3 regions of the Streptomyces sp. NPDC051041 genome follow, and region 1 is predicted to be linked to each of the others. Evidence: riboswitches for the same ligand, from Rfam matches in the RefSeq annotation. Region 1 holds a riboswitch; each other region holds the start of a gene.
What was found. Region 1 has a riboswitch for cobalamin ahead of ACIBAI_RS24715 (ribonucleoside-diphosphate reductase subunit alpha). Riboswitches for the same ligand answer to the same signal wherever they lie in the genome.

Region 1 (3,897 bases):
CGGGGGTCCCCCCTGCGCCGGAGCCTGCCGCGGCTGCTCGGGGGCGCTCGGCGAGGTCGGCGGAGGCCTCGTACGCGGCGAGCATGATCCGCTCGGCGATCCGCGTGGACAGCCGCCGGGCCTCGGGCGAGTCGAAGGGCAGGCGCAGCTTGAAGAAGACGTCCTGCAGGCCCATGGCGCCCAGGCCGACCGGGCGCCAGCGGGCGTTGGAGCGGGCGGCCTGTTCGGTCGGGTAGAAGTTGATGTCCACGACCCGGTCGAGGAAGGTGACGGCCGTGCGGACGGCGGCGTCCAGCCGTTCCCAGTCGATGTCGTGCGCGGCCGGGGCGACGAAGGCGCCGAGGTTGACCGACCCCAGGTTGCAGACGGCCGTCTCGCCGTCGCTGGTGACCTCCAGGATCTCCGTGCAGAGGTTGGAGGAGTGGATGACGTGGCCCGGCTCGGCGGTCTGGTTGGCGGTGCGGTTGGCGGCGTCCTTGAAGGTCATCCAGCCGTTGCCGGTCTGGGCGAGGGTGCGCATCATCCGGCCGTACAGCTCGCGGGCGGGGAGGGTCTTGCGCGCCAGTCCCGCGGCCTCCGCCCTACGGTACGCCGCGTCGAACTCCTCGCCCCACAGGTCCACCAGCTCGGGCACGTCGGAGGGGGAGAACAGCGACCACGGCTCGTCGGCGTCCACCCGGCGCATGAACTCGTCCGGCACCCAGTGCGCGAGGTTCAGATTGTGGGTGCGGCGCGCGTCCTCGCCGGTGTTGTCGCGCAGCTCCAGGAACTCCTCGACGTCGGAGTGCCAGGTCTCCAGGTAGACCGCGGCCGCGCCCTTGCGCCGGCCGCCCTGGTTCACGGCCGCCACGGAGGCGTCCAGGGTCTTCAGGAACGGGACGATGCCGTTGGAGTGCCCGTTGGTGCCGCGGATCAGCGCACCGCGGGAGCGGACGCGGGAGTAGGACAGGCCGATGCCGCCGGCGTGCTTGGACAGGCGCGCGACCTGGTGGTAGCGGTCGTAGATCGAGTCCAGCTCGTCGCGCGGGGAGTCCAGCAGGTAGCAGGACGACATCTGCGGGTGCCGGGTGCCGGAGTTGAACAGGGTGGGGGAGGACGGAAGGTAGTCGAGGCGGCTCATGAGCCCGTAGAGCGCCGCGACCTCGTCGACCGAGCGGGGCCCGTCGTCCTCCGCGAGTCCCGCGGCGACGCGCAGCAGGAAGTACTGCGGCGTCTCGATGACCCTGCGGGTGATCGGGTGGCGCAGCAGATAGCGGCTGTGGAGCGTGCGCAGGCCGAAGTAGCCGAAGCGGTCGTCGGCGGCCGGGTCGATCAGCGCGTCGAGCCGGCCGGCGTGCAGCCGCACGAACTTTGCCGTGCGGTCGGAGATCAGTCCCTCGCGGTGGCCCGCGGCGACGGACCCGGTGAAGGACGTGACGCCCTGGGAGGCGGCCTCCGCGCGAAGGGTCAGGGTGAGGAGGCGGGCGGCCAGCCGGGAGTAGGCGGGGTCCTCGGCGATCAGGCCGGCGGCCGCCTCGGTGGCGAGGTCGCGCAGCTCCGCCTCGTCCGCACGGGCGGAGCGGCCGCGCAGCGCCGCGGCGGCGACCCGGCCGGGGTCGGTGTCGGGGAGGTCGGCGGTCAGCTCCGTCAGGGTCCGCAGCAGCGCGGCTCCGGGGCCGTCGCTCTCCTCGGCCACCGGGGGCGCTGAAGCCGGGTCGGCTGGCGCGATGGTCACGTGGGGCTCTCCCTCGCTCGGCACGGGGCCTCGGCGAGGGCAGGAGGCAGCACGAGCGCGCAGGGCGTCGCGTCCGCCGGCCCATTCCACGAGGCCCGGACGTCAGGCACACCGGCCGGACGGCCGGGTGCACTGTCGGCAGGTACTCGGACTGGACAAGCGTGCGGACGCACGCGGATACACCGTTGCGGGACAGTTCCGGATTCGCACCGGATTCCCCTGCGGCGACAGCGAGCATGAGCATACATCTTGTGCTGGGGCGCGGAGCCACCCCCAGATGTTGTGTTGCTCCGGTCTTGGAGCGCCGGTGTGGTGCCTCGCGGCCGCTGCCGGGCTGCGGCGGAGGCCGGGGCCCGCGCCCGTGCCGCGTCCCGGTCGTCCGGAGGGGTCCCTGCCGCCGGGGTTCCTGCCGCCCGGGGGTGTTCCTGTCGTCCGGGGCGCTCCTGTCGCCGGTGGGTGACGGCGCCGCGGAGGCCGGCGCCCGAGAAGGGGCAGCCGGTCGTATTCCGGGGAGCGTGCGACCGATCGGGCTTCGGCCGTGCCGCCGATCCTCACCCTGCGTACCGGTAATTGGCCGACGGGCATGTCTCTGACTGGAATCCTGCGGTTGTGGTAACGGCCCGCAATGAAATCGGAATGAAAGATTCCTGGCCGTCTCCAAGGGGGTGTTGAGTCCTTCTCCGGATGTTGTCTAGCATCCCGCTGGCATCGGCGGTCATCGATCGGACAGCCGATGGGTTTTGCTGTTCTGCTGATCCACCCGGTGGCACAAAAATCGGAACGGGAGAGGCGAAAATGGCACTTCAGTTACCTGCCGGCCACGAACCGCGGTACTCGGACTTCGACCTCGTCGGCCTTTCCGACGAAACGATTCGGGAAGGGGGCGAGCGAGCCCTCTTCGGAGCCGACGACGACCGGAAGCTCGCGCTCATCGAGGCGCTGGCCAATGCCGGCATCCGGGACATCGACCTGGGATCGGGCCTGACCGAACCGCAGTTCCTGCGGCGTGTCCTGGACGCGCAGCTGCTGCTGCACCGCATCCCCGCGGACACCCGGTTCGTCTTCAACCTGACGCTCAAGACCTGGGAGCCCCTCTCCGAAGCGCTCAAGGTCGTCCCGAAGGACTACCTGGCCCGCATCCAGGTCAGCCTCGGCATGATCGAGTACCAGCAGGAGAACAAGCTGCTGGAACGCGCCCACGAGAAGCTCGCCGGGATCGGTGTCGGCTCCTTCCGGGCCAGCATTCTCAACGCCTTCTCGCACGAGATCGACGACGAGCGCTACACCTTCATCAACGAGCAGATCGAGCGCGCCCGCAGCCTGGGCATCGACCTCGTCCGGATCAACGACTCCATCGGCACCCTGCTGCCGCACGCCACCGCCGTGCTGGCCGCCAACCTGGTCCGGGACAACCCCGGGATGACCTTCTACCTGCACTCCCACGACGACATCGGGCTGGGCCTGGCCAACTCGCTCACCTCCGTCTTCCACGGCTTCGCCATGGTCGAGGGCGGTGTCGCCGGGTTCGGCAACCGGGCGGGCCTGGCCAACGTCGAGGTGCTCAGCCACATCTTCGCCGAGCGTGGCATCACCGTCGGCGGCCGGACGCTGGACGCCAAGAAGATCTCCGCCGTCGCGCACCTGGCGGAGGAAACGTTCATGGCGCTGCCCAACGTCTACCGGCCGATCAGCGGTCTGCTCACCCGGACCGAGAACGCCGGCATCGTGAACGTGCCCGACTACCTCGGTGTCACCCGCGAGGTCGAGTACTTCCTCAACCCGATCGGTATCTTCCCGGCCACCATCGGACAGATTCTCGCCAATGCCGGCCTGCCCGAGGAGTACACCGCCGACGAAGTCTTCGTCGGCGCGGTCGCCGAACGGCTGAAGAACCGGCTGGAGAACGAGATCTACCCCGAAAAGCGGGCGAGGTTCCAGGAACTCCTTCGGCAGATCCACGAGTTCTACGCGGACTTCGTGCGCCTGGAGGACGTCCAGAAGACGGCGCTCCAGGTACTCCAGGACCCGTCCGTCGTGCCCGTCGAGCACGCCGGCCGGGCGAAGGCCGCGGAGACGGTGCCGAGCTGACCGATGGAATTCGACACCATCCTGAACGCGATCGTGCCGCTGTTCGCGATCGTCGCTGTCGGGTACGTGGCCAGCGCGTTCAGGGTGTTCCAGGG
Region 2 (3,897 bases), on a different contig from region 1:
CGGCAGAGGACACCGCCGGCCGGGTGGCCGCCGCGGGCGTTTCGGCAGGGCGGCGGCGCGGGCGGCGGCGGTGCCGGGTGACCGAGATCTCCCCAGCGGGTCCCGGCCCGGCCGCGTAGGTCCATGGTGGGCTTCTGACCTGGGAAAACGGCCGGATCACGGGGGCGTCGGGGGCCGGGCGCGGCCCGCTGGGACGAGACGGGACGGCACCCCCCTGTCAGGGTCACCGCCAATCCCACCTCAGTTCATCTTCCGTTCACCCTGGTTACCTACGGTCGACCAGCCAATGACCTCGAACGATTGCCTGGGTAAATGGAAAGCTTCTCGCTGATCCTCGCGATTGTGGTGGTAACCGCACTCGCGTTCGATTTCACGAACGGTTTCCACGACACCGCGAACGCGATGGCGACGACCATTTCGACCGGCGCGCTGAAGCCCAAGGTCGCGGTGGCCATGTCCGCCGTCCTCAACCTCGTGGGCGCCTTCCTGTCCGTGGAGGTCGCCAACACGATCTCCAAGGGTCTCGTCGACGAGACCGGCATCCGTCCCGAGGTCATCTTCGCCGCACTGGTCGGCGCGATCCTCTGGAATCTGCTGACCTGGCTGGTCGGGCTCCCCTCCAGCTCCTCGCACGCCCTCATGGGCGGTCTGATCGGCGCCACCGTCGCCTCGGCGGGCGTCGGCGCGGTGCACGGCGACGTGCTCGTCACCAAGGTGCTGATCCCGGCGATCGCCGCCCCGGTCGTCGCGGGCGTCGCGGCGATGCTCGCCACCCGGCTGACGTACACGCTCGGCCGGAAGGCCGACGGCAAGGCCGCCGCCAAGGGCTACCGCGCCGGCCAGATAGCCTCCGCGGGCCTGGTCTCCCTCGCCCACGGCACCAACGACGCCCAGAAGACGATGGGCATCATCACCCTCGCCCTGGTCGCCGGCGGCACCCTCGCCCCCGACTCCGACCCGCCCCTGTGGGTCGTCCTCTCCGCCGGTCTGGCCATCGCGCTCGGCACCTACCTCGGCGGCTGGCGCATCATCCGCACCATGGGCAAGGGCCTGACCGACCTCCAGCCGCAGCAGGGCTTCGCCGCCCAGACCAGCGCGGCCACGGTCATCCTGGCCTCCTCCCACCTCGGCTTCTCCCTCTCCACCACGCACTCGGTCTCCGGCGCCGTGATGGGCGCGGGCCTCGGCCGCAAGGGCGGGATCGTCCGCTGGTCCACCGCCACCCGCATGTTCGTCGCCTGGGGCCTCACCCTCCCGGCCGCGGCCCTGGTCGGGGCGCTCGCCGAGTACGTGACCGGCTTCGGCGCCTGGGGCACCGCCCTCGTCGCGGTCTTCCTGGTCGCCTCCAGCGCCGCGATCTGGAAGATCTCCCGGCGCGAGGTCGTCGACCACACCAACGTCAACGACACCGAGGAGCCGGCCGGCGTGGTGACCACCGCCGTGGCCGCGGTGGCCCCGCCCCCCGCGGGCACGGTGACCGACGAGCTCACCGCCACGATCCCGGCGCAGGCCACCGAGTCGAAGGCCCCGCAGGCCACCACCACCGTCTGAGCCCGCGCACCCGGCACAAGGAAGAGAAGCACCATGAAGATCGACTGGGCGGCTCTCGGCTCCGTCTTCGGGGTCAGCCTCGTGGTCACCGTGGCCCTGGTGGCCCTGTTCACCCTCGGCATCGCGGGCCTGTCCCGCCGCGAGCGGGCCGCCGCGCAGGGCGGCACCGCGGCCCTCGCGGTCACCGGCGCGTACGCCTGCTTCGCGGCCTGCGCGGCGGCGGTGGCGTACGGGATCTACCTGATCGTCGCCTGAGACCGCGTCCCCCGGCGGGACGCCCCCGCTCCCCCGCCCCCGGCGCACGGCCCGCGCGCCGGGGGCGTCACGCTGCTTTGGCGCACTCCCCCTGTGGGCCTCAGCACACTCCGCCCTCGCAGGTCAGCGGCAAGTTGACGGCCCTTCCAAGCCCATGGTGGACTGCCGGGGCCAGTACGGCGGCAGGAGAGGAAGCCCGGTGGAAGTCCGGCGCGGTCCCGCCACTGTGACCGGGGCAGACGGTCCCGGGAGCCAGGAACTCTCACCGCCGGTCTCGTCGAACCAGGGCGTGGACACCCTGAGTGAGGACATATCGCCATGCGCGGCTGCCGATGGACGGCCAGGTTCACCAGCTCGACCTCCGAGTGCACCAGCGACGCCCGGCCCGGCCCGGCGGTCGGCTGAGCGATGCGGGCCGAACGCGTCTTCGCGTACGGCGCCGCCGCCGGCCTCCTCGGCGACCTGCTCCTCGGCGATCCCCGCCGCGGGCATCCGGTCGCCGTGTTCGGGCGGGCCGCGGGCGCCGTGGAACACGTGCTGTGGCGGGACCACCGCGGCTGGGGCACGCTGCACACCGCCGTGTGCGTCGGCGGCGCCGTCGCCCTCGGCGGGCTGGCCGCGCGTGCCGTACGCCCCTGCCCCGCCGCCTCCGTCGCGCTCACCGGCGCCGCCACCTGGGCCGTCGTCGGAGGAACCTCGCTGGTCCGGGAGGCCCGGACCATCGGGCGGGCCCTTCAGGCGGGGGACGTCGAGGCGGCCCGGGCACGGCTGCCGCACCTGTGCGGGCGGGACCCGCAGGCGCTCGACGCCGACGGGATCGCCCGCGCGGTCGTCGAGTCCGTCGCCGAGAACACCTCCGACGCCGTGGTGGGGGCCCTGGTGTGGGGGGCCGTGGCCGGGGTGCCGGGGCTGCTCGGGTTCCGGGCGGTGAACACCCTCGACGCGATGGTCGGGCACCGGTCGCCGAGGTACCGGCGCTACGGCTGGGCCTCCGCGCGCCTGGACGACCTCGCCGGATGGCCGGGGGCCCGGCTGACCGCCGCGCTCGCCGCCGTCGCCGGCGGCGACCCCCGCGGGGCGCTGCGGGCCTGGCGCGCCGACGCCGCCCGGCACCCGAGCCCCAACGCCGGACCCGTGGAGGCCTCCTTCGCGGGGGCGCTCGGCGTGCGGCTGGGCGGGACCCTCTCCTACGGCGGGCGGGTCGAGCACCGGCCCGTGCTCAACGCGCGCGGACGGGCCGTCGCCGTGGCCGACATCGAACGGGCCGCACGGCTCTCGCGGCGCGTCGGCTGGCTCGCGCTCGGCGTCGGCGCCGCCGCGCGGCTCCTCGTCAACGGCTTGAAGGGACGGACGTCATGAGCGGTGGTCTCCTCGTCGCCGGCACCACCTCCGACGCCGGCAAGAGCGTCGTCACCGCCGGGATCTGCCGGTGGCTGGTGCGGCAGGGGGTGAAGGTCGCGCCGTTCAAGGCGCAGAACATGTCGCTGAACTCGTTCGTGACGCGCGAGGGCGCCGAGATCGGGCGGGCGCAGGCCATGCAGGCGCAGGCGTGCCGGATCGAGCCGACCGCGCTGATGAACCCCGTGCTGCTCAAGCCGGGCGGTGAGCGAAGCAGTCAGGTGGTGCTGCTGGGCAGGCCGGTGGGCGAGCTGAGCGCCCGCGGCTACCACGGCGGGCGGCAGCAGGCGCTGCTGGGGACGGTGCTGGACTGCCTCGCCGAGCTGCGGGACGCGTACGACGCGGTGATCTGCGAGGGGGCGGGCTCCCCCGCCGAGATCAACCTGCGGCGGACCGACATCGTGAACATGGGGATCGCCCGCAACGCCCGCCTGCCCGTCCTCGTCGTCGGCGACATCGACCGCGGCGGCGTCTTCGCGTCCTTCTTCGGGACCGTCGCCCTGCTCTCCCGCGAGGACCAGGAGCTGGTCGCCGGCTTCCTCGTCAACAAGTTCCGGGGCGACGTGTCGCTGCTGGAGCCCGGCCTCGACATGCTGCGCGATCTCACCGGACGGCGCGCCTACGGCGTCCTGCCGTTCCGGCACGGGCTCGGCATCGACGAGGAGGACGGGATGGCGGTCTCCCTGCGCGGGC
Region 3 (3,897 bases), on a different contig from region 1:
CCAGCCGGGTCCGGGCGACCGGGACCCCGAGCGTCGCCGCGGCGTCCTGACCGAAGGCGAAGGCGTCCAGGGCGCGCGCGTGGCCCAGGCACACCACGAGGGCGAGCGTCAGGACGGCCGCGCACAGTCCCACCTCGGTCCAGTCGGCGCCGCCGAGCGACCCGAGCAGCCAGAACAGCACGCCCCGGGTGGTCTCCGCGTCGGCCGCCGTCGTCACCACGAACGAGGTCAGGGCGGAGAACAGCTGCATCGCCGCCACCCCGGACAGCACCACCCGGTCCGTCGTCCCGCCGAGTGTGTGGCTGAGCAGCAGCACCAGCGCGAAGGAGCCGACCGCACCCACGAACGCGCCGCCGGAGACGGACAGGACACCGCCGCCGGCGCCGAGGACGATCACGACGACGGCGCCGGTCGACGCCCCGGAGGAGACGCCCAGGACAAAGGGGTCGGCGAGGAGGTTGCGCAGCAGCGACTGCATCACCGCGCCGCACACCGCGAGTCCGGCTCCGCACACCGCGGCGAGCAGGGTGCGCGGCAGCCGCAGGTTCCAGACGATGCCCTCGCGGATCGCGGTGAGATCCGTCGTGCCCCAGCCCAGGCGGGAGGCGATTACGGACCAGGCGTCGCCCACACCGATGTCGGCCGGGCCGATGGTGACGGCGACGGCGACGGACGCGGCGAGCACGGCCAGCCCGCCGCCCAGGCCGGCCACGAGGCGCAGCCCGCCCGCCGCGCCCCGCGGCGGGCGGGCCGGGGAAGACCGCGGAGCGGTCCTCATCCGGCGAGCCCGTGCTCGCGCAGCGCCGCGGCCACCTTCTCCACGCCCTCGACCGTACGGATCGTCGGGTTCATGGCCTGCCCGCTGAGCAGCACGTACCGCTTCCTTCTCACCGCCTCCATGTTCTTCGTCGCCGGATTCGACTCCAGGAACGCGATCTTCTTCGCGGCCGACTCGGCGGTCTGCGACCTGCGGGTGAGATCACCGATGACGAGCACGTCGGGGTCGCGGTCGGCGACGGTCTCCCAGTTGATCCGGGGCCACTCCTGGGTGCTGTCGGCGAAGACGTTCTTCGCGCCGAGCGCGTTCGTGATGATGCCGGGCGCGCCGCAGCAGCCCGCCATGTAGGGGGACTCCTGGCTCGCGAACCAGTACAGAACGGTGGTGTTCCCGGCGCGCGTCCCCGACGCGGCCTGCGCGATGCGGCTCTCCAGCCGGGCGATGAGCTTCTCGCCGCGGTCCTCCACCCCGAAGACCCGGGCCAGTTCCCGCACCTCGCGGTAGACCGTCTCCATGGCCAGGAGCTTCGTCCGTGAGCCGTCACCGTCGCCGCTGTTGTCCTTGCCCTCGCAGTCGGCGGGCGACAGATACGTCGGCACGCCGAGCTCCTCGAACTTCTCGCGGGTGGCCACTCCGCCCTTGCCCAGAGTGGACGCGAAGGAGGAGGCCACGAAGTCCGGTTCGGCGTCCAGCACCCTCTCGAACGACGGCTGGTCGTCGGCCAGCCGAGGCACCTTCGCGTCGGCCCGCTCCAGTCCCTTCATGACGGGGTCGGTCCAGGTGGCGGTTCCCGCCATCCGGTCGGCCAGGCCGAGGGAGAGCAGGATCTCGGTGGTGCCCTGGTTCAGGGACACGGCCCGCTTCGGCGGAGCCTCGACCGTCACCTTCCGCCCGCAGTTGTCGAACGTGACGGCTCCCGCGCCGGAACCGGCGGACTTCGCGGACGAGCCGGCGCCGGAACCGCATGCGGCGAGCAACAGGGCCCCGGTCAGGAGCAGGAGGGAGCGGCGAGCGGGACGTGACAGGTGCACAGTGTCGGCTTTCTCAACGTCAGGACCCATGCGCGGGGCCCGTGCGGACGGTCGGGTGCCAGCAGGTCTTCGGACTCGGGGTCATCCCGGCGGGACGCCTTCCCGGACCCGGCCGTGACCGTCGTCCAGTGGCTGCTGTCCCGCCCGTCGCCCTCACCGCTGCGCGTCAGTTCCGGACTCCCACCGGATTCCCTGACCCGTGCACGCGTGGCCGCGTTCACGAGTTCGACTGGCGTCCGGAAGGTACCACGCCCCGCCCGCGCGGCCCGAGGCGCCCGCCGCGCCCCGGGCGCGGGAACGCGCGGCCGGGACGGACGCGGCCGTCGAGGCCGTACGGCGGCGGATCGCGAGCCGAGGGGGCGGGGTGTGTGGTGCGCACCCGCAGGACGCGGCCGTGCGCGGGGCGTCCTCGGCCGCAGAGGCCTGCCGGCGCTCGCTCCGGTCCGGAGGCTTCGAACACGGCTCGCGCAGCCTCCCGTCCACACGTCGCGCGGTACGTCGAAGCGCGGTCCCACCGCACGGCGACAGCCCGGCGCCGTCTCCCCCGGCGACGAGGTGCGTGCGGTGACCGTCTGTCACCCCGACCCCGGGGACCGGCCGCACACGCGTGTTCCAAAGCGGACCCGGGCCGAGTGGGTCCCCGCCGCACCGCTGATCCGGCCGGCCCGCGGGCGCCGCTCGCCCGGCCGTCCCCTCGCCGCGTACGTCCGTGAGGCCGTCGCGGCCGGGCCGGGCACGCGGGTCACCGTGCCGATCCCGGGGACGGGGCCGGAGCGGCTGTGGCAGCGGTTGCTGCGGAACCCGCGGGGCGCGGTCGGCGCGCACGCCGTACGGCGGGAAACGGACGCGGTGATCCGCCGCCTCCGCTTCCGGCTGCGGTGAAGCTGCCCACCTGCAATCCCCTTCCTTACTCACGGGTACGGACAGGCGGCGTATGAGTTCCGTCAAAAAGCTCCGCGATGCCGTAAGGGAGTCGTCAATGGACGCTCCCATCCGGCCGTAAAGGCGCTTTCCTCTACTCGTCCGTTTCAACCGAGCCCGACTTCAGGAGTGCGCGATGGCCGATCTGGCCTTCGTCGTCACCACGCTCGCGGTCTTCGCGCTGGTGGCCCTCATCGCCAAGGGGGTGACGAAGCTGTGACCGCCGAGAACGCCGTCGGCCTGGTCGTGGCCGTCTCCCTGCTGGGTTACCTCATCCTCGCCCTGATCTTCCCGGAGAGGTTCTGAGCCGCAGCATGGGTCCCGTAACCGCCGGCGTGCTCCAACTGCTCGCCCTGACAGGCGCGCTGGCACTCGTCCACATCCCCCTCGGCAATTACCTGGCCAGGGTCTACTCCTCCACGAAGCACCTCCGGGTCGAGAAGTGGATCTACAAGGGCATCGGCGCCGACCCCGACACCGGGATGCGCTGGCCCGCGTACCTGCGCGGCGTCCTCGCCTTCTCGCTGAGCGGCGTCCTGTTCCTGTACCTGCTCCAGCGGCTCCAGGGCGTCCTGCCCGGTTCGCTGGGCTTCGACGCGATCGACCCGGACCAGGCGTTCAACACGGCCGTGTCCTTCGTGACCAACACGAACTGGCAGTCGTACCAGGGCGAGCAGGCCATGGGCCACATCGTGCAGACCGCCGGACTGGCCGTGCAGAACTTCGTCTCCGCGGCCGTCGGCATGGCCGTCGCGGTGGCGCTGGTGCGCGGTTTCGCGCGGTCCCGCTCCGGTGAGCTGGGCAATTTCTGGTCGGACCTGGTGCGCGGTGTCGTGCGCGTCCTGGTGCCGTCGGCGTTCGTCGCCGCCCTCGTGCTCGTCGCATGCGGTGTCCTCCAGAACTTCTCCGGCATCCACGAGGTCGGCCGGTTCACGGGCGGCCCGCAGCAGTGGAACGGCGGCGCGGTCGCCTCGCAGGAGGCCATCAAGGAGCTGGGCACCAACGGCGGCGGCTACTTCAATGCCAACTCCGCCCACCCCTTCGAGAACCCCACCCCGTTCTCGAACCTCTTCGAGATCTTCCTGATCCTGGTCATCCCGTTCTCGCTGACCCGCACCTTCGGCGTCATGGTCGGCTCCGTGAGGCAGGGGTACGCGATCCTCGCCA

Region 2: another riboswitch for cobalamin. It lies ahead of ACIBAI_RS10425 (cobalamin biosynthesis protein); the one in region 1 lies ahead of ACIBAI_RS24715 (ribonucleoside-diphosphate reductase subunit alpha).
Region 3: another riboswitch for cobalamin. It lies ahead of ACIBAI_RS07495 (ABC transporter substrate-binding protein); the one in region 1 lies ahead of ACIBAI_RS24715 (ribonucleoside-diphosphate reductase subunit alpha).

What each region holds. Positions count from the first base shown of each region.
Region 1 is NZ_JBITFM010000019.1:106,335-110,231, forward strand. It holds gene ACIBAI_RS24715 (ribonucleoside-diphosphate reductase subunit alpha) at 1-1,714, opposite strand, end outside; cobalamin riboswitch at 1,834-2,001, opposite strand; gene ACIBAI_RS24720 (hypothetical protein) at 2,510-3,802, shown strand; gene ACIBAI_RS24725 (AEC family transporter) at 3,806-3,897, shown strand, end outside.
Region 2 is NZ_JBITFM010000004.1:398,549-402,445, reverse strand. It holds gene ACIBAI_RS10435 (anion permease) at 313-1,551, shown strand; gene ACIBAI_RS10430 (hypothetical protein) at 1,585-1,806, shown strand; cobalamin riboswitch at 1,947-2,089, shown strand; gene ACIBAI_RS10425 (cobalamin biosynthesis protein) at 2,215-3,165, shown strand; gene ACIBAI_RS10420 (cobyric acid synthase) at 3,162-3,897, shown strand, end outside.
Region 3 is NZ_JBITFM010000003.1:289,530-293,426, forward strand. It holds gene ACIBAI_RS07490 (FecCD family ABC transporter permease) at 1-778, opposite strand, end outside; gene ACIBAI_RS07495 (ABC transporter substrate-binding protein) at 775-1,839, opposite strand; cobalamin riboswitch at 1,873-2,003, opposite strand; gene ACIBAI_RS07500 (hypothetical protein) at 2,374-2,691, shown strand; gene kdpF (K(+)-transporting ATPase subunit F) at 2,947-3,036, shown strand; gene kdpA (potassium-transporting ATPase subunit KdpA) at 3,045-3,897, shown strand, end outside.